DNA from 3 places in the Streptomyces sp. NPDC004126 genome. Region 2 is predicted to be linked to each of the others. Evidence: riboswitches for the same ligand, from Rfam matches in the RefSeq annotation. Region 2 holds a riboswitch; each other region holds the start of a gene.

Region 1 (6,470 bases), on a different contig from region 2:
GCGAAGGGGAAGGGGGAGCACCGGTCGCCCCAGACGGGGTCGAAGAGCACGCGGCGGCCGTCGATCTCCGCGAGGATGCTGGAGTGGCCCATCCAGGTCAGCCGGAGCCCGCTCGCCGGCGGCTTGGCCAGGTCGGCGAGGGTGGTCGGGTGGACGGGGATGGGCGCCGCGGGGCTGCGGCGGGCCCGCTGCTCCTTGTGGAAGTAGATCTTGGCGAACTCCGCCATCGATCCGGAAGGCCTGGTCCGGGCCCCCACCGGGTTCTGGAACACGCCGTCGGCGAAGTTCGGCGAGCGCAGGATCCGCTCCAGCCGTGCGCCGGACGGGTCCGCGCCGAAGGCTTCGGGCCGCAGGGCGCGCAGCCGGGGACGCAGGGGAAGGGAGCCGGTCAAGGCGCCTCCTGGGAAGGTGCAGGACGGGACGGTCGAGTGCTACGACCATCCCAACGCACACCGGCCCCGGAGGATTCCGCCGCGCGTGTCCGGGCCGCCGTCACGGCCGAAACCCGGCTGCCCGTCCACCGCTGCCCGTCCACCGCTCCCCCTCCCCCACGTCTCCTTCCCCCGCGTCCTCCTCCGCCGCGTCCGCTACAGCGGCAGCAGGTCCGGGCGCTTGGCCTCGACGTGGTCGCCGGAGGACTCGCCGCGCAGCCGGCGGCCGATCCACGGGACGAGGTGCTCGCGCGCCCACTGGATGTTGTCGCGGGTCACGTCCACCGAGCCGCGCGGCGGGACGGGCGGCCAGGGCTGGTCCGGGTCGGCCGGCACCTCGTAGCCGAGGACCTGTGCGGCGCGCAGCGCGACGCGGGTGTGGCCTTCGGGTGAGAGGTGGAGCCGGTCGCCGTCCCAGGCCCGGCGGTCCTGGACGGTCTTGAGGGACCACAGGTCGAGCACGGGGCAGTCGTAGCGGTCGGCGATGGCGCGGACGTGGACGTTGTACGTCGCGATCTTGCCCCGCAGGTGCTTGAGGACCGGCACGCCCCGCGTGTCGAAGCCGGTCGTGATCATCACGAGGCCCACGGAGGCCTTGAGGTCGGCGAGGGCCGCCTCGAACCGCTCCGCGACGTCGTCCGGGTCGCTGCCGGGGCGGATGATGTCGTTGCCGCCCGCGCAGAAGGTGACGAGGTCGGGTGCGAGTTCCTTGGCTCTCGGGATCTGGTCGGCCACGATCTGGTCGAGTATTTTGCCGCGCACGGCCAGATTCGCGTACCGGAAGTCGTGCTCGTCGCGCTGATCTGCCAGGAGTACGGCGAGGCGGTCCGCCCAGCCGAGGTAAGAATCCCCGGGTCCCGGGTCCCCCACGCCTTCGGTGAAGCTGTCCCCGATCGCCGCGTACGAGCCGATGGTCTTCAGTGTCGTCTTCGTCGCTGCCACAGGACAGCATCCTTCACCTTGGCAACCAACCTACGCCAACGTAATGAGGGGTTGACGGGCCGTGATCTATACCACGCGGGGGATAAGGAATAAGTACACGCGGAGCCGGGACCCCCCTCGGGTCCCGGCTCCGCGCGCGTCCTCGTGCCGACGGCGGGTGCCGTCAGATGCTCACGCCCTTGGAGCGGAGGTAGGCGAGCGGGTCGATGTCCGAGCCGTAGGACGGGCCGGTGCGGATCTCGAAGTGGAGGTGCGGGCCGGTCACGTTGCCGGTCGCGCCGGAGAGGCCGACGGTCTGCCCGCCGGTGACGCTCTGGCCCACGGAGACGGAGAGCGAGGAGAGGTGGCCGTACTGGGAGTACTTGCCGTCGGCGTGCTTGATGACGACCTCGTTGCCGTACGCGCCGCCCCAGCCTGCGGAAACCACGGTGCCCGCGCCGACGGCCCGGACGGTGGTGCCGGTGCTCGCGATGAAGTCGACGCCGGTGTGGTAGCCGGAGGACCACATGGCGCCGCTCGTGCGGTACTGGGTGGAGACGCCGCCGCCGACGGGGGCGGTGAAGCCGGACGCCGCGGCGGGCGCGGCGGGGGCGGCGGGGGCGGAGGCCTTCTCGCTCTTGGCGGCGGCGCCGGAGCCCTGGGCGGCCGCGCCGCCGGAAGTGCGGCCGGGCTTGCCGGTGGTGGCCTTGCCCGCGGCCTTCGGGGCCTGGGCCTTGCCGCCCACGCCCTCGGGCGCGGCCGGAGCGTCGCTGGAGGATTCCTCGACCGGGGCCGCAGGGGCCTTCGGGGCGGGGGCCGCGCCCTGGCCGCCGACGAGGTTCAGCTTCAGGCCCGGGTGGATGAGGGAGGGGTCGGCGCCGACGGCCTCGCGGTTGTCGGCGTACAGCTGCTCCCAGCCGCCCTCGATGTGGCGCTCGGCGGCGATCTTGGAGAGGTAGTCGCCGGGCACGACCGTGTAGACGCCGGGCGCGGCGGCCGCGGGCGCGGTGGCGGGGGCCGCGGTGCGGAGGGCCTCCGGGGCCTGCGCGCTCTGGGCGGGGACGGACGCGGCCGGGGCCGCGTTGGCGCCGGCGGCACCCATCAGCGGGAGCGCGAGGGCCGCTCCGCCGGTTCCGGCGACGGCGAAGCCGCGGGATATCGAACGGGACTTCGGACGGCGGTGCTTACCCTTTGCGGGCATGGCGAATTCCTCTCCGGCGCCTGCGAGGTGAGCTGTCGGGTTCGGACTGGAGATGTCCGGCCGTACGTGCGGAGCACGGGTTCGGCTTCACCCCTAGCTGCGCCGGAAATGATCCGGAACAGCGGCCTACCTGGTTCCCCCGCTCCTGCCGCGCGCGATGGTCGGGTGCGGTTCCCGGGCGGCGGCAGGATTAGGCGGTCCACCCGGATCGATCGCGAAGGTAATCGAGCGGGGCGCCGGGCAACAAGCCGCGAATTCCCTGACGGATTCGCAGATATGGGGGATCAATGGAATTCCGGTCACCCTGCGTCCATTCCGCACCATCAACAACCGCTCTCACAAGGCAATTCGGTCCCCGCGATCAGGCACGCACGGTCACCGTATGATCTGGCTCACGGGGCCGGGCCCGATCTCGCCTCCACATATGGCAAGTTGTTCCCAACCGGACCAATTCGGACACCACGGACCCACGCGGAGGAGTACACGTGACCCAGCAGATACCCCAGCCCCTTCCGGCCGGACCCGAACGCGGCACGGAGATGACGGGAGTGCGCAACTTCCGTGACGTGGGCGGGTTGCCGACCACGGACGGACGGAGGGTCAGGCCGGGACGACTGTTCCGAAGCGGACATCTGGCGCATGCCACCGAAACCGATACAGAGTTCCTCGCTTCGCTGGGGCTGCACACCGTCTTCGACTTCCGCAACGGAGCGGACCACGCGCTGGAGGGCCCGGACGTCGAACTGCCGGGTGTACGCAACGTGAACATCCCGCTGACGGATCCGGCCGACGGCCGGGAGTTCTGGAAGATGGTCCGCGAGGGCGAGCTCGACCAGCTCCGCGGCCTCCTGGGCGAGGGCCGGGCCGCCGCCCGCATGACGGACTCGTACCGCACGATCATCCGCACCCGCACCGCCGAACACAGCCGCGTCGTGCACGCGCTCGCGCTGGACAGCGTGCCGGCGCTGATGCACTGCGCCGCCGGCAAGGACCGGGCCGGGCTGTCGGTCGCCGTGACGCTGCTCGCGCTGGGCGTGGAGCGCGAGGCGATCGTGGCGGACTACCTGGAGTCCAACGTCCCGCACAACCGCTACCGGGTGCGCCGGGGCAGCGACGCGCCCGAGGCCCGCTCCCCCGAGGTGATGGAGCTGCTGGCGCCGCTGTTCGACGCCCGCGCGGAGTACCTGCTCGCGGCCTTCGCGGTCATCGACGAGCAGTGGGGCGGGGTGGAGCGCTACCTCGCCGAGGGGCTCTCGCTCGCACCCGAGTCCCTGGACCGGCTGCGGGACCGGCTCCTGGAGGGCTGACCCCCGGACGGCCGGAGGGGGCCCGTCCGGGCCCCCTCCGGCGCCGCCGCGCCTCAGCGGTTGCCGACCGCCTGCTTCACCAGGGTCCGCCCGAAGTCCCACATCAGGGCGCCCCCGCCGTGCGCCTCGTCCATGACCTCCTGGAAGGCCCCGACGAAGCGCTCCACGTCCGCCTCGTCCACGATGAGCGGCGGGATCAGCTTGATGACCTCCAGGTGGTCCCCGGAGACCTGGGTGAGGATCCGGTGCCTGCGCAGCAGCGGCACCACGACCATCTGCGCGAACAGGCCCTTGCGGGCCGCCTGGAGCATCGCCCACCGGCTGCGCAGCCCCAGCGAGGAGGGCCTGCCGAACTCGATGCCGATCATCAGTCCGCGCCCGCGCACCTCGTGCAGCAGCTCGTACCGGTCCACGAGCGCCGCCAGGCGTCCGCGCAGCAGGTCTCCCACGGCCCGGGCGTTGGCCACGACCTGCTCGTCCTCCATGACGGACAGGACCGCGAGGCCCGCCGCCATCGCCTGGGCGTTGGAACCGAAGCTGGCGGAGTGCACCAGCACCCGGTCCATGGACGAGTAGACCTTCTGGAAGATCCAGTCCTTGCCCAGGGTCGCGCCGACGGGCACGTACCCGCCGGAGAGGGCCTTGGCGACGCACACCAGGTCCGGTTCCACGCCCGGCTCGTGCTGGTACGCGTAGAAATCGCCGGTCCGTCCGAGGCCGGTCTGCACCTCGTCGGCGATGAGCAGGGCCTTGTGCCGGTGCAGCAGTTCCTGCGCGGCGCGCAGGAATCCGGGCGGGGCGGCGTGCACCCCCTTGCCCTGGACCGGCTCGACCACGAAGGCGGCCACGTCCCCGCGCGCGAGTTCGCGTTCCAGCGCCGCCAGGTCCCCGAGGGCGATCTTCGTGTCCGGGAGCAGCGGGGCGAAGCCGTCGCGGAAGCCGCCTTCTCCGTTGACCGACAGCGAGCCGGTGGTCAGCCCGTGGAAGGCGTGGTCGCAGTAGAGGATCCTGGGCCGCCCGGTGGCGTACCGGGCGAACTTCAGGGCGGTCTCCACCGCCTCGGTGCCGCTGTTGCCGAAGAAGACCCGGTCGAGGTGCGGGCTGTACGACAGCAGCTTCTCGGCCAGCAGGCCGGGCAGCGGCTGGCAGTCGAAGCGGGTGAGGTCGGCGAGCTGGGCGTCCAGGACGTCGTGCAGGGCCCGGCGGACGACCGGGTGGTGCCGGCCCAGGCCCATCACCCCGAAGCCGGCCAGCATGTCAAGGTAGTCGTTGCCCTCGTCGTCCCAGAAGTGGGCGCCCTCGGCCCGCACGTAGACCTTGTCGAAGCCGATGGTGTGCAGCATGCGGGGCAGCTGGTGGTTGAGGTGGCGGGCGTGCAGCTCGTAGCGCTCCCCGCCGCGCTCGGCGAGCAGCGCGGCGAGGTCGAAGCCCCGCCGCGCTCCCTGTCCGCCGGTCATGCCGACGCGTCCCGGTTGCCCGCCACGGTCTCCCGGGCGGCGCGCAGGGACTCCTTGAGGGAGCCCATGGTGGCGAGGACGGCGGTGGGCTCGTAGCCGCAGTGCGCCATGCAGTTGGCGCAGCGCGGGTCCTTGCCGCGGCCGTACTTGCTCCAGTCGGTGTCCTCGATGAGTTCCCGGTACGTGGGCACGTAGCCGTCGCTCATCAGGTAGCAGGGGCGCTGCCAGCCGAAGAGCGAGTAATTGGGAATGGCCCAGGCCGTGCAGGGGAAATCGGCCTTGCCTTCGAGGAAGTCGAGGAAGAGCGGGGAGTGGTTGAGCCGCCAGCGCCGCCGGTTTCCGCCGGCGAAGGCCTTCTTGAAGAGCTCCCGGGTCTGTTCGACGCCGAGGAAGTGTTCCTGGTCGGGTGCCTTTTCGTAGGCGTAGGCGGGCGAGATCATCATTTCGTCGACCTGGAGGTCGTCATTGAGGAAGTTCAGCACCTCGATGATCGTCTGCGGGGTGTCGGTGTTGAAGAAGGTGGAGTTCGTGGTCACCCGGAATCCGCGGCGCTTCGCCTCCTTGATCGCGGCGACGGCCTCGTCGAAGACGCCTTCCTTGGCGACGGATTCGTCGTGGCGTTCGCGCAGTCCGTCGATGTGGACGGCGAAGGCGAAGTAGGGGGACGGGGTGAACTTCTCGATCTTCTTGCGGAGCAGCAGTGCGTTGGTGCAGAGGAACACGTATTTCCGGCGGGCCACCAGCTGGCGCACGATCTCGTGGATCTGCGGGTGCATCAGGGGTTCGCCGCCGGCGATGGAGACCATGGGCGCGCCGGACTCCAGGACCGCGCCGACCGCCTGGGCGACGGGCATGCGCTGCTTGAGCACTCCGGCCGGGTGCTGGATCTTCCCGCAGCCCTCGCAGGCGAGGTTGCAGGCGTAGAGCGGCTCCAGCTCGACGATCAGCGGGAACTTCTCGCGCTTGCGGAGCTTCTGTTCGAGAAGATAGGTCCCGACCCTGATGGACTGTCGCAGGGGCATTGCCATCTGGATTCACCTCCTGGGAAGCAGCAACGAACGGTGCCATTCGTAGAACGCGGGCAGTACGGCACGTAGTACACGGAAGGCCGATATTCCACCGCGAACCGTGCCGATACGGACGAGCTCGTGCT
Region 2 (6,470 bases):
GCGGCCCTGGTGGGCGTCCTGGACGAGGAAGGCGACCTCGGCCTCGTCGGCGGGGGCGGAGGCGGGCCGGCCGTCGGGGCCGATGCGGTCGAAGCGGACCGTGCCGATGAACTCCCCGCCGATGGTCGCGGCGAGGCCGACGCGGTCGACGTAGTCGTGGTGCGTGAAGCGGCGGACGTCGCGGTCCGAGAGGCGGGGGTAGGGCGCGAAGAAACGGTAGTACTTCGACTCGTCCGAGACCTGTTCGTAGAAGCTGACCAGGCGGCCCGCGTCCTCGGTGGTGATGGGGCGGATCCGGGCGGTGCCGCCGTCGCGCAGCACGACGTCCGCTTCCCAGTGGGCCGGGTACGAGGGGTCCGACGCGGTGGTCATGGGGCCACCTTAAGGGGCGGTCCGGCCGGGTGTGCGGGTGCGGTGGGAGGCCCGTTCGGCGAGCGCGCGGCGAATGCGGCACACCGGGGCGAACCAGTGCAAGCTGGGGAGGGTCGAACGGCGGTGGATACGGGCCGAAGGTCGGTCCGAGCATTCCGGACGGCGTGAGAGACTGGTCTAGACAACCCGTAGAACCTGAAGGGCATCACCATGGCAGAGCGCCGCGTCAACGTCGGCTGGGCCGAGGGCCTGCACGCTCGTCCCGCCTCGATCTTCGTCCGGGCGACCACCGCCTCCGGAGTCCCGGTGACCATCGCGAAGGCCGGCGGCGACCCCGTCAACGCCGCGTCGATGCTGGCGGTCCTGGGCCTGGGCGCCCAGGGCGGCGAGGAGATCGTCCTGGCTTCCGACGCCGAGGGTGCGGACGCCGCGCTCGACCGCCTCGCGAAGCTGGTCGCCGAGGGCCTCGAAGAGCTCCCCGAGACCGTCTGAGACCGTCAGACCCTTCGGGTCCGGTAGACCGGAAGCCGCAGTCCCCACCACCCCGGGGGCTGCGGCTTCCGCGTTTTCCCGTTCGGGGAATCCGGGAATTCGGCGCGCCGGGAGGCGGCCGGAACGCGGCGGAATGAAAGCGGACGGGAATTAAACCGCCGCCCGGACGGGCCGGCGGACGGACGGACGGACGGACGGACGGACGGACGGACGGACGGACGAGAATATCCCTCTGTTGTATACGGGAATTGTTAATTCGGAGAGCTCGCCGCGTTTACGGCAGGTTGCGGATTCCTCACCCTGGGCCGGTGCGCCCCCGCCGACCGCTGCGCGTGCAGCGCGGTCAGCGCCCTGGCCCGCTCCGCGTCGCCGCGCGCGACGGCGTCCACGATGGCGGCGTGCTCGGCCCAGCACTCCGCGGGCTGCGCGGGCGCGTCCACCACGTACATCCAGGCGATCTTGTGCCGGGTCTGGGTCAGCAGGGCGATCAGCCCCGGGCTCGCCGAGGCCTGGGCCAGCGTCTCGTGGAACCAGCTCCCCAGGGAGCGCAGGTCCTCCCCCTGGGCCCGGCCGGCCCGTTCCCGGCCCAGCCTGACCAGTCCGCGCAGCACCTTGAGGTGGCCGTCGGTGCGCCGGCGGGCGGCCCGGGAGGCGGCGAGCGGCTCCAGCAGCATCCGCAGCTCCAGCAGGTCGGCGGCCTCCTGCGCGGTCGGCTCGGCGACGCAGGCGCCCGCGTGCCGCCGCGTGGTGACGAAGCCCTCGGACTCCAGGGTCCGCAGCGCCTCGCGGACCGGGACGCGCGAGACCCCGTAGCGGCGGGCGAGCACCTCCTCGGTCAGCCGGCCGCCCGGCCCGAAGAAACCGGAGACGATGTCGTCGCGAATCGCTGTGCACACCGCGTGCGCCGGAATACGCAAGGCCGGACCTCCGCTGGTTTCGGTTCGGTTTACCGTGGCCGTGCTGCGACTCTATTGCACATCGCGGTGAATTCCGAGCGGGGTCGGAAACAGGGCTGGAAACAGGGCTGGAAATACGGAGAAGGCCCCGGCTCTGTGAGCCGGGGCCTTCTTCGGTGAAGCGCGCTGCGTGCGTGCGGGTCAGATGCCCACGCCGTGGTTGCGCAGGTACGTCAGCGGGTTGATGTCCGTGCCGTACGTGGCGCCGGTGCGGGCCTCGAAGTGCAGGTGCGGGCCGCTGGAGTTGCCGGTGGAGCCCGACAGGCCGATCTGCTGGCCCGGGGTAACCGTTTCGCCGGCGGAGACGCTCAGCGAGCTCATGTGGCCGTACTGGGTGTAGGTGCCGTCGTTGTGGCGGATGACGACGTTGTTGCCGTACGCGCCGCCCCAGCCGGCCTCGACGACGGTGCCCGCGCCCACGGCGTGGACGGAGGTGCCGGAGTCGGCGTGGAAGTCGATGCCCGTGTGGCTGCCGGAGGACCACATGCCGCCGCCCGCGCCGTACTGGGTGCTGACGTACGAGCCGTCGATCGGGGAGACGAAGGTGTTGAGGCGCTTGCGGGCCTCTTCCTCGGCGGCCTTCTCGGCTGCCTCGCGCTCGGCCTTCTCCTTGGCCTCGGCGGTGCGCTTGGCCTCGGCGGCCCGCGTCTTCGCCTCGGCCTCGGCCTGCGCCTGCGCGGCGGCGGCCTCGGCGGCGCTCTGCTGGGTGGCGGCCTGGACCTCGATGTCGTCCTGCAGACCGTCGGCGACGACGATCGCGTTCTGACCGGTGTCCTCCATGGACGGTGCGCTGCTGTTGTCCGCCGCGAAGGCCGGAGCGGCCAGGGTGCCGACCACGCCCGTGGTGGCGAGGGCGGCGACGCCGGCGAAGCCGGCGGTCTTGCGGCTCAGACGGCTGGAACCACGGTGCTTACCAGAACCGGCGGCACGACTGCCAAACGCCATGAAGGGGGTGATCCTTTCCTTCCCTCTCGCCTACCGGGTTAGCTGACGGGTTCGGAGCAGGAAGGTCTCCTACGGGCCTCCTCTGGCGAGGGGGTCCGATTCACCCCAGGGACATGTGGGTCCCCGGCTCCCCAGGCTCGCGCCTGACGGGGACTCGGCGATCGCTGTCCGGTGCCGCGGGTGCGGCGGTTACAACTGACGAACAGCACGGCCGACGCTAGGCGGATCATCAGTCAATCGCCAAACAGACGAGCGGTTTTGTTGCGTACGCCACACCGCATACCTGCAACCACGCCACCAAACGGACAAAGGGGGCTCCGGTGGATGTTCCACCGGAGCCCCCTGGAAACGGGCCGGACCACGGCCCGTCTCGGGCCTCGCGCCGCTCAGTTGGAGACGACGGTGACCTCACCGATCCCGAGCGCCAGGACGGGCTCCTCGATCTGCGCGGCGTCGCCCACCAGGATGGTGACCAGACGGTCCACCGGGAAGGCGTTCACCACGGCCGAAGTGGCCTCCGCCGTACCGGTTTCGGCCAGCCGCGCGTACAGCCGCGCCTGGTAGTCGTCCGGCAGCTCCTGCTCGACCTGGTCGGCGAGCGTGCCGGCGACGGAGGCGGCCGTCTCGAACTTCAGCGGGGCCACGCCCACCAGGTTCTGCACCGCCACGTCCCGCTCGGCGTCGGTCAGCCCGCCCTCCGCGAGGGTCCGCAGCACCTTCCACAGGTCCTCCAGCGCCGGACCCGTGTTGGGGGTGTCCACCGAACCGCTGATGGCGAGCATCGAGGCGCCCTTGCCGTCCGCGGTGGAGCGCAGCACCTGCCCGAAGGCGCGCACGCCGTAGGTGTAGCCCTTCTCCTCGCGCAGCACCTTGTCCAGGCGCGAGGTGAGGGTGCCGCCGAGGCAGTAGGTGCCGAGCACCTGCGGGGCCCAGACGATGTCGTGCCGGTCCGGCCCGATCCGGCCGATCAGCAGCTGCGTCTGGACCGCGCCCGGCCGGTCCACGATGACCACGCGGCCCGTGTCGTCGGCCGTCACCGGCTGCACGGGACGGGCCGGGGCGGTGTCGCCCGTCCAGGCGCCCAGGGTGTCCGCCAGCAGCGCGTCCAGGTCGATGCCGGTCAGGTCGCCGACGACCACCGCGGTGGCGGTGGAGGGGCGTACGTGGGCCTCGTAGAAGGCGCGCACGGCCCCGGAGTCGATCCGCGCGACCGTCTCCTCGGTGCCCTGGCGCGGGCGGGACATGCGCAGCGAGGCCGGGAACAGCTCCTTGGAGAGCTCCTTGGCGGCGCGGCGCTGCGGGCTGGCCAGCTCGTGCGGGATCTCGTCGAGCCGGTTGCGCACCAGGCGGTCGACCTCGCCGTCGGCGAAGGCGGGCGCCCTCAGGGCCTCGGCGAGCAGGGCGAGCGCCTTCGGCAGCCGGGAGGCCGGGACCTCCAGGGAGACCCGCAGGCCGGGGTGGTCGGCGTGGGCGTCGAGGGTGGCGCCGCAGCGCTCCAGCTCGGCGGCGAACTCCTCGGCGGAGTGCTTGTCGGTGCCCTCCGACAGGGCGCGGGCCATGATGGTGGCCACCCCGTCGAGGCCCTCGGGCTCGGCGTCCAGCGGGGCGGCGAGGTTGACCTCGACCGCCACCACCTGCTGGCCGGGGCGGTGGCAGCGCAGCAGGGTCAGGCCGTTGGGGAGCGTGGAGCGCTCCGGGGCCGGGAAGGCCCACGGCTTCGCCTCGCCGGCCTGCGGCCGCGGGTGGAAGGTCATCGTGACGGCTGCGGTGTCGCTCACTGCTCCGCCCCCTCGTTCTCGTCGTGCTGCTCGGTCTCGTGGGCCCCGGCGCCGCCCAGCGGCTCGTAGACCAGCACCGCGCGGTTGTCGGGGCGCAGCCTGGCCGCGGCCACGGCCTGCACCTCCTCGGCGGTGACGTCCAGCACCCGCTGGACGGCGGTCAGGGCGAGCTGGGGGTCGCCGAACAGCACCGCGAAGCGGCACAGTTCGTCGGCGCGGCCGGCCACGGTGCCCAGCCGGTCCAGCCATTCGCGCTCCAGCTGCGCCTGGGCGCGCTCCATCTCCTCGGCCGTCGGGCCCTCGGCGGCGAACCGCGCGAGCTCCTCGTCGACGGCCGCCTCGATGGCGGGCACCTCGACGCCGCTGGAGGTCTTGACGTCCAGCCAGCCCAGCGAGGGCGCGCCGGCCAGGCGCAGCATGCCGAACCCGGCCGCCACGGCCGTCTGGTCACGGCGCACCAGGCGGTTGTGCAGGCGGGAGGACTCGCCGCCGCCCAGCACGGTCAGCGCCACGTCGGCGGCGTCGCACTCGCGGGTGCCGTCGTGCGGCAGGCGGTAGGCGGCCATCAGCGCACGCGCCGGGACCTCCTCGACGATCTCCTCGCGGAGCTGCCCGCCCATGACCTCCGGGAGGGAGCCGTCGCGCGGCGGCTGCTTGCCGTCGTGCGCCGGGATGGTGCCGAAGTACTTCTCGACCCAGGCGAGGGTGCGCTCCGGGTCGATGTCGCCCACGACCGACAGCACGGCGTTGTTGGGCGCGTAGTACGTACGGAAGAAGTTGCGCGCGTCCTCCAGGGACGCGGCGTCCAGGTCGGCCATCGAGCCGATCGGGGTGTGGTGGTACGGGTGGCCCTCCGGGTAGGCGAGGGCGGTCAGCTTCTCGAACGCGGTGCCGTACGGGACGTTGTCGTACCGCTGGCGGCGCTCGTTCTTGACGACGTCGCGCTGGTTCTCCATGGACTCGTCGTCCAGGGCGGCCAGCAGCGAGCCCATGCGGTCCGCCTCCAGCCACAGGGCGAGCTCCAGCTGGTGGGCCGGCATCGTCTCGAAGTAGTTGGTGCGCTCGAAGCTGGTGGTGCCGTTCAGCGAGCCGCCGGCGCCCTGGACGAGCTCGAAGTGCCCGTTGCCCGGTACGCTCGCCGAACCCTGGAACATCAGGTGCTCGAAGAGGTGAGCCAGACCGGTCCGCCCCTTGACTTCGTGGCGCGAGCCGACGTCGTACCAGAGGCAGACGGCGGCGACCGGAGTGAGGTGGTCCTCGGACAGCACCACGCGCAGGCCGTTGGCCAGCCGGTGCTCGGTCGCTGTCAGGCCGCCGGAGCCGGCCTGAGCTGTGGCCGTGTGACCCATGGGCATGTGGTCCCTTCGATCGCGATGCAGAGATTTCTGTCAGACCTGCCACTGTATGCAAGCGCACCGACGGCCGGATAAGTTCCCGGGTCACTCCCCGCGACTCCGTACGGGGGACCCCCGGGGTCGGAGTCCGCGTTGTCGGTGCCTCGGGCCACAATGGTCCGCGTCAACCCCGCCAGATCCCCCCAGTACACCCCGAACCTTGGTTAAGGAGCCGCGCAGCGATGGCCCGCCGCAGCACGAAGACCCCGCCGCCGGAGGATTTCGAGGAGAAGATCCTCGACATCGACGTCGTCGACGAAATGCAGGGCTCCTTCCTCGAGTACGCGTACTCGGTGATCTACTCCCGCGCCCTGCCCGACGCCCGCGACGGCCTGAAGCCGGTGCACCGGCGCATCGTCTACCAGATGAACGAGATGGGCCTGCGGCCCGACCGGGGGTACGTCAAGTGCGCCCGCGTCGTCGGCGAGGTCATGGGCAAGCTGCACCCGCACGGCGACCAGTCGATCTACGACGCCCTCGTGCGCATGGCCCAGCCCTTCTCGATGCGGCTCCCGCTGGTCGACGGCCACGGC
Region 3 (6,470 bases), on a different contig from region 2:
ACAGAGGACGAGGACCAGCAGTGCCGCGCGGCCGGTGAGCCGGCTGCGGCGGATGTGCCGGCGGGACTGCGAGCGGTAGACGTGGGCCGCGGTCCGCTCGCCGAGCTGCTTGAGCCGGGTCGCCGTCGAGAAGGTGGAGAACCGATCCCGGTTCCCGGCCATGGCCCCGCCTCCCCTGTGCGCGTGCTACGCAATACGTCCCCGCACACGGTACGGGACCGAGTGCGGGGACGTACGGAGGCTGAGCGCGATTAGCCCTTGAAGCGCGGGAAGGCGCTGCGGCCGGCGTACACGGCGGCGTCGTCGAGGATCTCCTCGATGCGCAGCAGCTGGTTGTACTTGGCGACGCGGTCCGAGCGGGCCGGGGCGCCGGTCTTGATCTGACCGCAGTTCACGGCGACGGCGAGGTCGGCGATGGTGACGTCCTCGGTCTCGCCGGAGCGGTGCGACATCATGCACTTGAAGCCGTTGCGCTGGGCCATCTCGACGGCGTCGAGGGTCTCGGTGAGGGAGCCGATCTGGTTCACCTTCACGAGCAGGGCGTTCGCGGAGCCCTCCTCGATGCCGCGGGCGAGGCGCTCGGGGTTGGTGACGAAGAGGTCGTCGCCGACGATCTGGACCTTGGAGCCCAGGCGGTCGGTGATGGTCTTCCAGCCGGCCCAGTCGTCCTCGAAGAGCGGGTCCTCGATGGAGACGAGCGGGTACGCCTCGACGAGCTCGGCGTAGTAGTCGGTCATCTCGGCGGCCGAGCGGGACTGGCCCTCGAACTCGTACTTGCCGTCCTTGTAGAACTCGGACGCGGCGACGTCGAGCGCGAGCGCGATGTCCTTGCCCGGGGTGTAGCCGGCCTGCTTGACGGCCTCGATGATGAGGTCGAGCGCGGCGCGGTTGGACTCCAGGTTCGGGGCGAAGCCGCCCTCGTCGCCCAGGCCGGTGGAGAGGCCCTTGTTGTGCAGGACCTTCTTGAGGGTGTGGTAGACCTCGGCACCCCAGCGCAGGGCCTCGGAGAAGGACTCCGCGCCGATCGGGGCGATCATGAACTCCTGGATGTCGACGTTGGAGTCGGCGTGCGACCCACCGTTGAGGATGTTCATCATCGGAACGGGCAGCAGGTGCGCGTTCGGGCCGCCGAGGTAGCGGAAGAGCGGCAGGTCCGAGGCCTCGGACGCGGCGTGCGCGACGGCGAGGGAGACGCCGAGGATGGCGTTGGCGCCGAGCGAGCCCTTGTTGTCGGTGGCGTCGAGGTCGAACATGGCCTGGTCGATCAGGCGCTGCTCGGTGGCGTCGTAGCCGACGAGCTCCGGCCCGATCTGCTCGATGACGGCGAGGACGGCCTTCTCCACGCCCTTGCCCATGTAACGGTTGGGGTCACCGTCACGGAGCTCGATGGCCTCGAAGGCACCGGTGGAGGCGCCGGACGGAACGGCAGCACGGCCGGTGCTGCCGTCGTCGAGGCCCACCTCGACCTCGACCGTGGGGTTGCCTCGGGAGTCCAGGATTTCCCGGGCTACGACGACGTCGATGGACGGCACGAGCATCTCCTTCTGGGATGTGACGCTGGGTGTGCGGTGGCGTGTGGGCCGTGGGACGGCCCTGCCGACTAGAGCCTAACCGGCTCCGGGGTGTGGGCTGCCCGACCGCCCGGCTCCTGGGACGAAAAAGGGTCCGAATACCCGTCTTCCGGGACATAGGACCCTTGATTCAACGCGTGTGCCGGGGGGTCAGACGACGGAAGCCGGTGCTCCGGTTCCGGAATGCGGTGACCGGCGGACGACACGCCGCCGCCCGGCGCGTGGGGGGATACGCGCCGGGCGGTGGGGATGCTGCGGGGTGCCGCGAGAGTTACGCGGACGTTCAGCCGAGCTTCAGCTTCTGACCCGGGAAGATCAGGTCGGCGTCGGAGACGGTGTCCTTGTTGAGCTCGAAGAGCTTCTCCCAGCCGCCCTTGACCTTGTTGGCGTCGGCGATGGTGCCGAGGGTGTCGCCTTCCTTGACCGTGTAGGTGCCGTTGCCCGTCTGCGGGGTCTCGGCCTTCGGGGTCGACGGCTTGCCCGGGGTCCAGTTGCCGGAGCCGGAGCCGGAGCCCTTGGTCTCGGTCTCGGTCTTCGGGGTGGACGGCTTCGCCGGGGCGGGCTTCGCCGGGGCCGGCTTGGCCGGAGCGGGCTTGGCCGGGGCCGGCTTCGTCTCGGGCTTCGGCTTGGCCGGGGTGGTCGAACCGCCGCCGTTGTACGAGGAGTTGGACAGGCCGACGCCGCAGGACGGCCAGGCGCCCTTGCCCTGGCCCTTGAGGACCTTCTCGGCGATGGCTATCTGCTGGCCCTTGGTGGCCTGGTTGGCCTGCGCGGCGTACGCCTTGCCGCCGTACGCGGCCCACGTGGAGGACGAGAACTGCAGGCCGCCGTAGTAGCCGTTGCCCGTGTTGATGGACCAGTTGCCGCCGGACTCGCAGGCGGCGACCTTGTCCCACTCGGCCGCGGTGGCGGCGCTGGCGGTGCCGGCGGCCATCAGCGGGGCCGCGACGGCGACACCGGCGACACCGGCGAGCGTGACGATGCGGACGGCCTTGGAGCCGCGGCGGTGCTTGCCCTTGCCGGAAAGCAGCATGGAGTTCTCCTCACCGACGCCTTCGAGGTGAGCTGTCGGGTTCGGGCGGATGAGTTGCCCGGTCACGCGGCGCGGCGCGTGTCTTCACCCCTAGCCGGTACGCGGGCCGTCTCTCAACGGCCTTTCCCGGCGCCTACCTTGGTTCCCCCGCTCCTGCCTTCGGCGCTTGCGCGACGACTGTTCCCTCCGTCCGCCGGCAGGATTCGGCGATGCGGTCGAAGGAGCCCGCGGTGGCGAGCGATTCAGAAGGTAGACAGGTCTCTCCCCGATGTTCAACGTGCGATTTTGGGGAGAAACCGGCCTACTTGCCTCTCTCGGGAGCACGTTTGCGCAGGTGAGAGGGGTGTTTGCAACAGTTCCGGAACGAGACACGCCAGTTGTCCGGAAGAGATGCATGTCTCATTTGGCGATAACGGACATTCAACTCTTAATGGATGTCCGAACTGCCCACTATTTCTTGGTTAGATCCAGGTTCTGCCCGGGCTTGATGAGGTCCGCGTCCCCACCGATGACCTGCTCGTTGGCCTTGTAGAGCTCGCCCCAACCGCCCTGGACGCCCTTGGCCTTCGCGATGTCCGAAAGGCTGTCGCCCGGCTTCACGGTGTAGACGGGGTCCGCGGCGGGTGCTGACGCCGTGCCAGGCGCCGCCGGCACCTCGATGGCGGCCGGGCCGCGGTGCTTGCCCGAGCCGTCCGCCGCCGCGTCGGCCGGGGTGCCCGCCGTGGCGCCCGGGGTGGCCGGGGCGGTGGGCGTGGCGCCCGGGGCCGGAGTGGCCCCCGGGGTGGCCGGGGCCGTCGGGGTGGCGCCCGGAGCGGTCGGGGTGCCCGGCGCCGTGGGCGTGGGCGTGCCCGGCGTGGGCGTGCCGGGCGTCGTGGGCGTGGGCGTGCCGGGCGTCGTGGGCTGGACCGTGAAGTCCGGCTCGGGCATGACGGGCAGTCCGCTGGAGGGGCCCAGCGGGTAGTCCGGCAGCCCGCTCGGGTTGGACGGGGTGCCCGGCGCCGGGGTCGGGGCCCCGAAGTCCGTGGAGGGCTTGCCCTTGCCCGCGTTCGGCACCGAGCCGTCGGGCCGGCCCTTGGTGGGCGCGACGGGGCCGGGCTCCAGCTTGTCGCCCGGGTCCACCTCGGGCGCGGGGCCCTGCTGGGTCAGCCCGGCCGAGGCGGAGCACAGCGGCCAGGCCTGGGGGCCCTGGGAGGCCAGCACGCGCTCGGCGACCGCGATCTGCTGCGAGCGGCTGGCGAGGTCGGGGCGCTCCGCGTACGCGAGTCCTCCGGCGTTGCGCCACTGCTCCAGGGTGAACTGCAGGCCGCCGTAGGCGCCGCTGCCGGAGTTCGCGCTCCAGGTGCCGCCGCTCTCGCAGTCGGCGACCTTGTCCCACGTGGCGGTGTCGGCCGCGTTCGCACCTGTGGCGGCGAGCAGCGGCATGGCCAGCGCGGAGCCGGTGACTCCTGCGGTGACGACGATCGCGGGTACCTGGCGGGGGCGTCTGTGGCGGCCGTTCCCGGGAAGCATGAGGCTGCACCTTTCGCATAACGGCGGGGTAACGGCAGAACCTAGCCGCCTTCGAACGGATGTCACAAGTTCGACGGTGGACGGATGTGCGGACTGACTTCCGGTCAGTCCGGCGCCGTCCGCGCCCTCAACCGTTCGGGACTGTGAAGCGGACGGGGAGGGTGCGCAGGCCCCGCATGATGAGCCCGCCGCGCCAGCGCAGGTCCGTAGGGGGAATCGCAAGTTCCAGATCCGGCAGACGCTTCAGCAAAGTTCCGAGCGCCGTCTGCCCTTCGAGACGGGCCAGCGGAGCTCCGAGGCAGTAGTGGATCCCGTGGCCGTATCCGAGGTGTTGGTTGTCACTCCGGGAGAGGTCCAGGGTGTCCGGTTCGGCGAACCGCTCCGGGTCGCGGTCGGCCGCCGCGAGGACCACCAGCACGGGGTCCCCGGCCGCGATGTCCTGCCCGCCGAGGGTCAGCGGCCGGGTGGCGAACCGCCAGGTGGCGAGCTCCACGGGGCCGTCGTAGCGCAGCAGTTCCTCGACGCCGGTCTCCAGCAGCGCGCTCTCCCCGGCCGCGAGGGAGGCCTGGAGGCGCTCGCGCTGGTCCGGGTTCATGAAGAGGGAGTGGATGCCGTTGCCGATGAGGTTCACGGTCGTCTCGAAGCCGGCGAAGAGCAGGATGAAGGCCATCGCCGTGGCCTCCGCCTCCGTCAGATGGTCTCCGTGGTCACTTGCCCGGATCAGATCGGAGATGAGGTCATTGCCCAGATCGTCCCGCTTGCGGTGGATCAGTTCCCCGAGATAGGTACGCATCTGCTTCACCGAGCGGGCGACCCCGCCGCGCGGCCCGCCGCCGTGCCGGATCATCATCCCGGCCCAGTCGCGGAAGTCGTCCTGGTCCTCCCTCGGTACGCCGAGCATCTCGCAGATGGCGTAGATGGGGAGCGGGAACGCGAACTCGTGGATGAGGTCCGCCTCCCCCTTCTCCGCGAACCGATCGATGAGATGGTCGGTCAGCTCCTGCACGCGCGGAGTGAACTCGGCCACACGCCGCGGCGTGAACGCCTTCGACACCAGCCGCCGCAGCCGGGTGTGGTCCGGCGGGTCGATGTTCAGCAGGTGCGTCATCAGCTCCGCCTTGCGCTCCCCCGGGATCCCGGTCTTGCCCTTGGCGTGCGCCGGCTCCGCGTGGTGCGCCGGGTTCTTGCTCAGCCGCTGGTCCGCGAGGGCCTGGCGGGCGTCGGCGTACCGCGTCACCAGCCAGGCCTCCACCCCGCTGGGGAGCCGGGTGCGGTGCACCGGGGAGTTCTCCCGCAGCCAGGCGTAGGCCGGATACGGGTCGGTCGCGAACTCCCAGTCGAAGAGCGTCGGCATCTCCGTGGGGGACGGATCGGGCTGGGCGGCGGAGGTCTGATCGTGCACCCGTCGACCGTATCCCGGCTCGCCACCGGCCATCCCTTATGGCCGCTTCGTCGCGGCTGTCCGCAGATCGGACATCACTTGACGTCAGGTTCTGCGACATTCCTACTTTCGGTTCTGTGGATGTGAGGATCTTGAAGAGCAGTTTCGCGGTGGTGGAGAGAAGGGCCGAGCACGCGGTCAAGTACTTCTACTCCCACCTCTTCTGGCACAACCCCGGACTCCGCGAACTCTTCCCGTCCTCCGCCGAGGACATGGAACGCCAGCGCGACCGGCTCTTCGCCGCGCTCACCCACGTCGTCACCCACCTGGAGAGCGGGACCCTCGTCCCCTATCTACGCGACCTCGGACGCGACCACCGCAAGTTCCTCGTCGGCCCCGAGCACTACGCGGCCGTCGGCACCAGCCTGGTCGCCGCCCTCGCCCAGACCTCCGGCGACGCCTGGACCCCGGCCGTCGAGAAGGCTTGGTACGAGGCCTACCAGGTCATCGCCGACGCCATGACCGCCGGCGCCGCCGACAGCGACGAACCCCCCTGGTGGGATGCCGAGGTGGTACGCCACCTCCAGTACGGCGAGGACATCGGCGTACTGACCCTGGCACCGCGCACCCCGCTGCCCTACCGGCCCGGCCAGTACGTCAGCGTGAGCAGCGCCCGCGTACCGACCACCTGGCGCACCTACTCCCTCGCCAACGCCCCCCGCCCCGACGGCACCGTCGACCTGCACGTCAGCCGCATCGACGGCGGCCGCCTCAGCACCGCCCTGGTCCGCGACGTCCTGCCCGGCGAAGTCCTGCGGCTCGGCGCCCCCGGCGGCCGGCTCACCCTGCGCCACGAGGACCGGCCCCTCACCCTCATCGCCGCCGGCACCGGCTGGGCGCCCGTACGCGCCCTGCTGGAGGAACTCCTCCAGCACCCTCCCGACCACGACGTACGCCTCTTCGTCGTCGCACGGGA

What was found. A riboswitch is a leader RNA that binds a small molecule or an ion and turns the genes downstream of it on or off. The one in region 2 is predicted to bind cyclic di-AMP.
Region 1: linked by a shared signal. The riboswitch ahead of ACQKM2_RS03920 (peptidoglycan DD-metalloendopeptidase family protein) and the one ahead of ACQKM2_RS26705 (M23 family metallopeptidase) in region 2 are both predicted to bind cyclic di-AMP.
Region 3: linked by a shared signal. The riboswitch ahead of ACQKM2_RS19405 (transglycosylase family protein) and the one ahead of ACQKM2_RS26705 (M23 family metallopeptidase) in region 2 are both predicted to bind cyclic di-AMP.

What each region holds. Positions count from the first base shown of each region.
Region 1 is NZ_JBNNPF010000002.1:300,330-306,799, forward strand. Features, by position in the region: gene ACQKM2_RS03910 (MBL fold metallo-hydrolase) at 1-392, opposite strand, end outside; gene ACQKM2_RS03915 (SGNH/GDSL hydrolase family protein) at 588-1,373, opposite strand; gene ACQKM2_RS03920 (peptidoglycan DD-metalloendopeptidase family protein) at 1,537-2,553, opposite strand; cyclic di-AMP (ydaO/yuaA leader) riboswitch at 2,558-2,720, opposite strand; gene ACQKM2_RS03925 (tyrosine-protein phosphatase) at 3,039-3,860, shown strand; gene ACQKM2_RS03930 (aspartate aminotransferase family protein) at 3,914-5,317, opposite strand; gene hpnH (adenosyl-hopene transferase HpnH) at 5,314-6,345, opposite strand; gene ACQKM2_RS03940 (1-hydroxy-2-methyl-2-butenyl 4-diphosphate reductase) at 6,352-6,470, opposite strand, start outside.
Region 2 is NZ_JBNNPF010000032.1:12,039-18,508, forward strand. Features, by position in the region: gene ACQKM2_RS26690 (GNAT family N-acetyltransferase) at 1-372, opposite strand, end outside; gene ACQKM2_RS26695 (HPr family phosphocarrier protein) at 583-864, shown strand; gene ACQKM2_RS26700 (GntR family transcriptional regulator) at 1,116-1,781, opposite strand; gene ACQKM2_RS26705 (M23 family metallopeptidase) at 1,962-2,765, opposite strand; cyclic di-AMP (ydaO/yuaA leader) riboswitch at 2,778-2,935, opposite strand; gene ACQKM2_RS26710 (M16 family metallopeptidase) at 3,152-4,519, opposite strand; gene ACQKM2_RS26715 (M16 family metallopeptidase) at 4,540-5,892, opposite strand; gene ACQKM2_RS26720 (DNA gyrase/topoisomerase IV subunit A) at 6,120-6,470, shown strand, end outside.
Region 3 is NZ_JBNNPF010000019.1:13,969-20,438, forward strand. Features, by position in the region: gene ACQKM2_RS19395 (FtsB family cell division protein) at 1-162, opposite strand, end outside; gene eno (phosphopyruvate hydratase) at 252-1,538, opposite strand; gene ACQKM2_RS19405 (transglycosylase family protein) at 1,855-2,604, opposite strand; cyclic di-AMP (ydaO/yuaA leader) riboswitch at 2,607-2,779, opposite strand; gene ACQKM2_RS19410 (transglycosylase family protein) at 3,055-4,113, opposite strand; gene ACQKM2_RS19415 (cytochrome P450 family protein) at 4,241-5,467, opposite strand; gene ACQKM2_RS19420 (globin domain-containing protein) at 5,638-6,470, shown strand, end outside.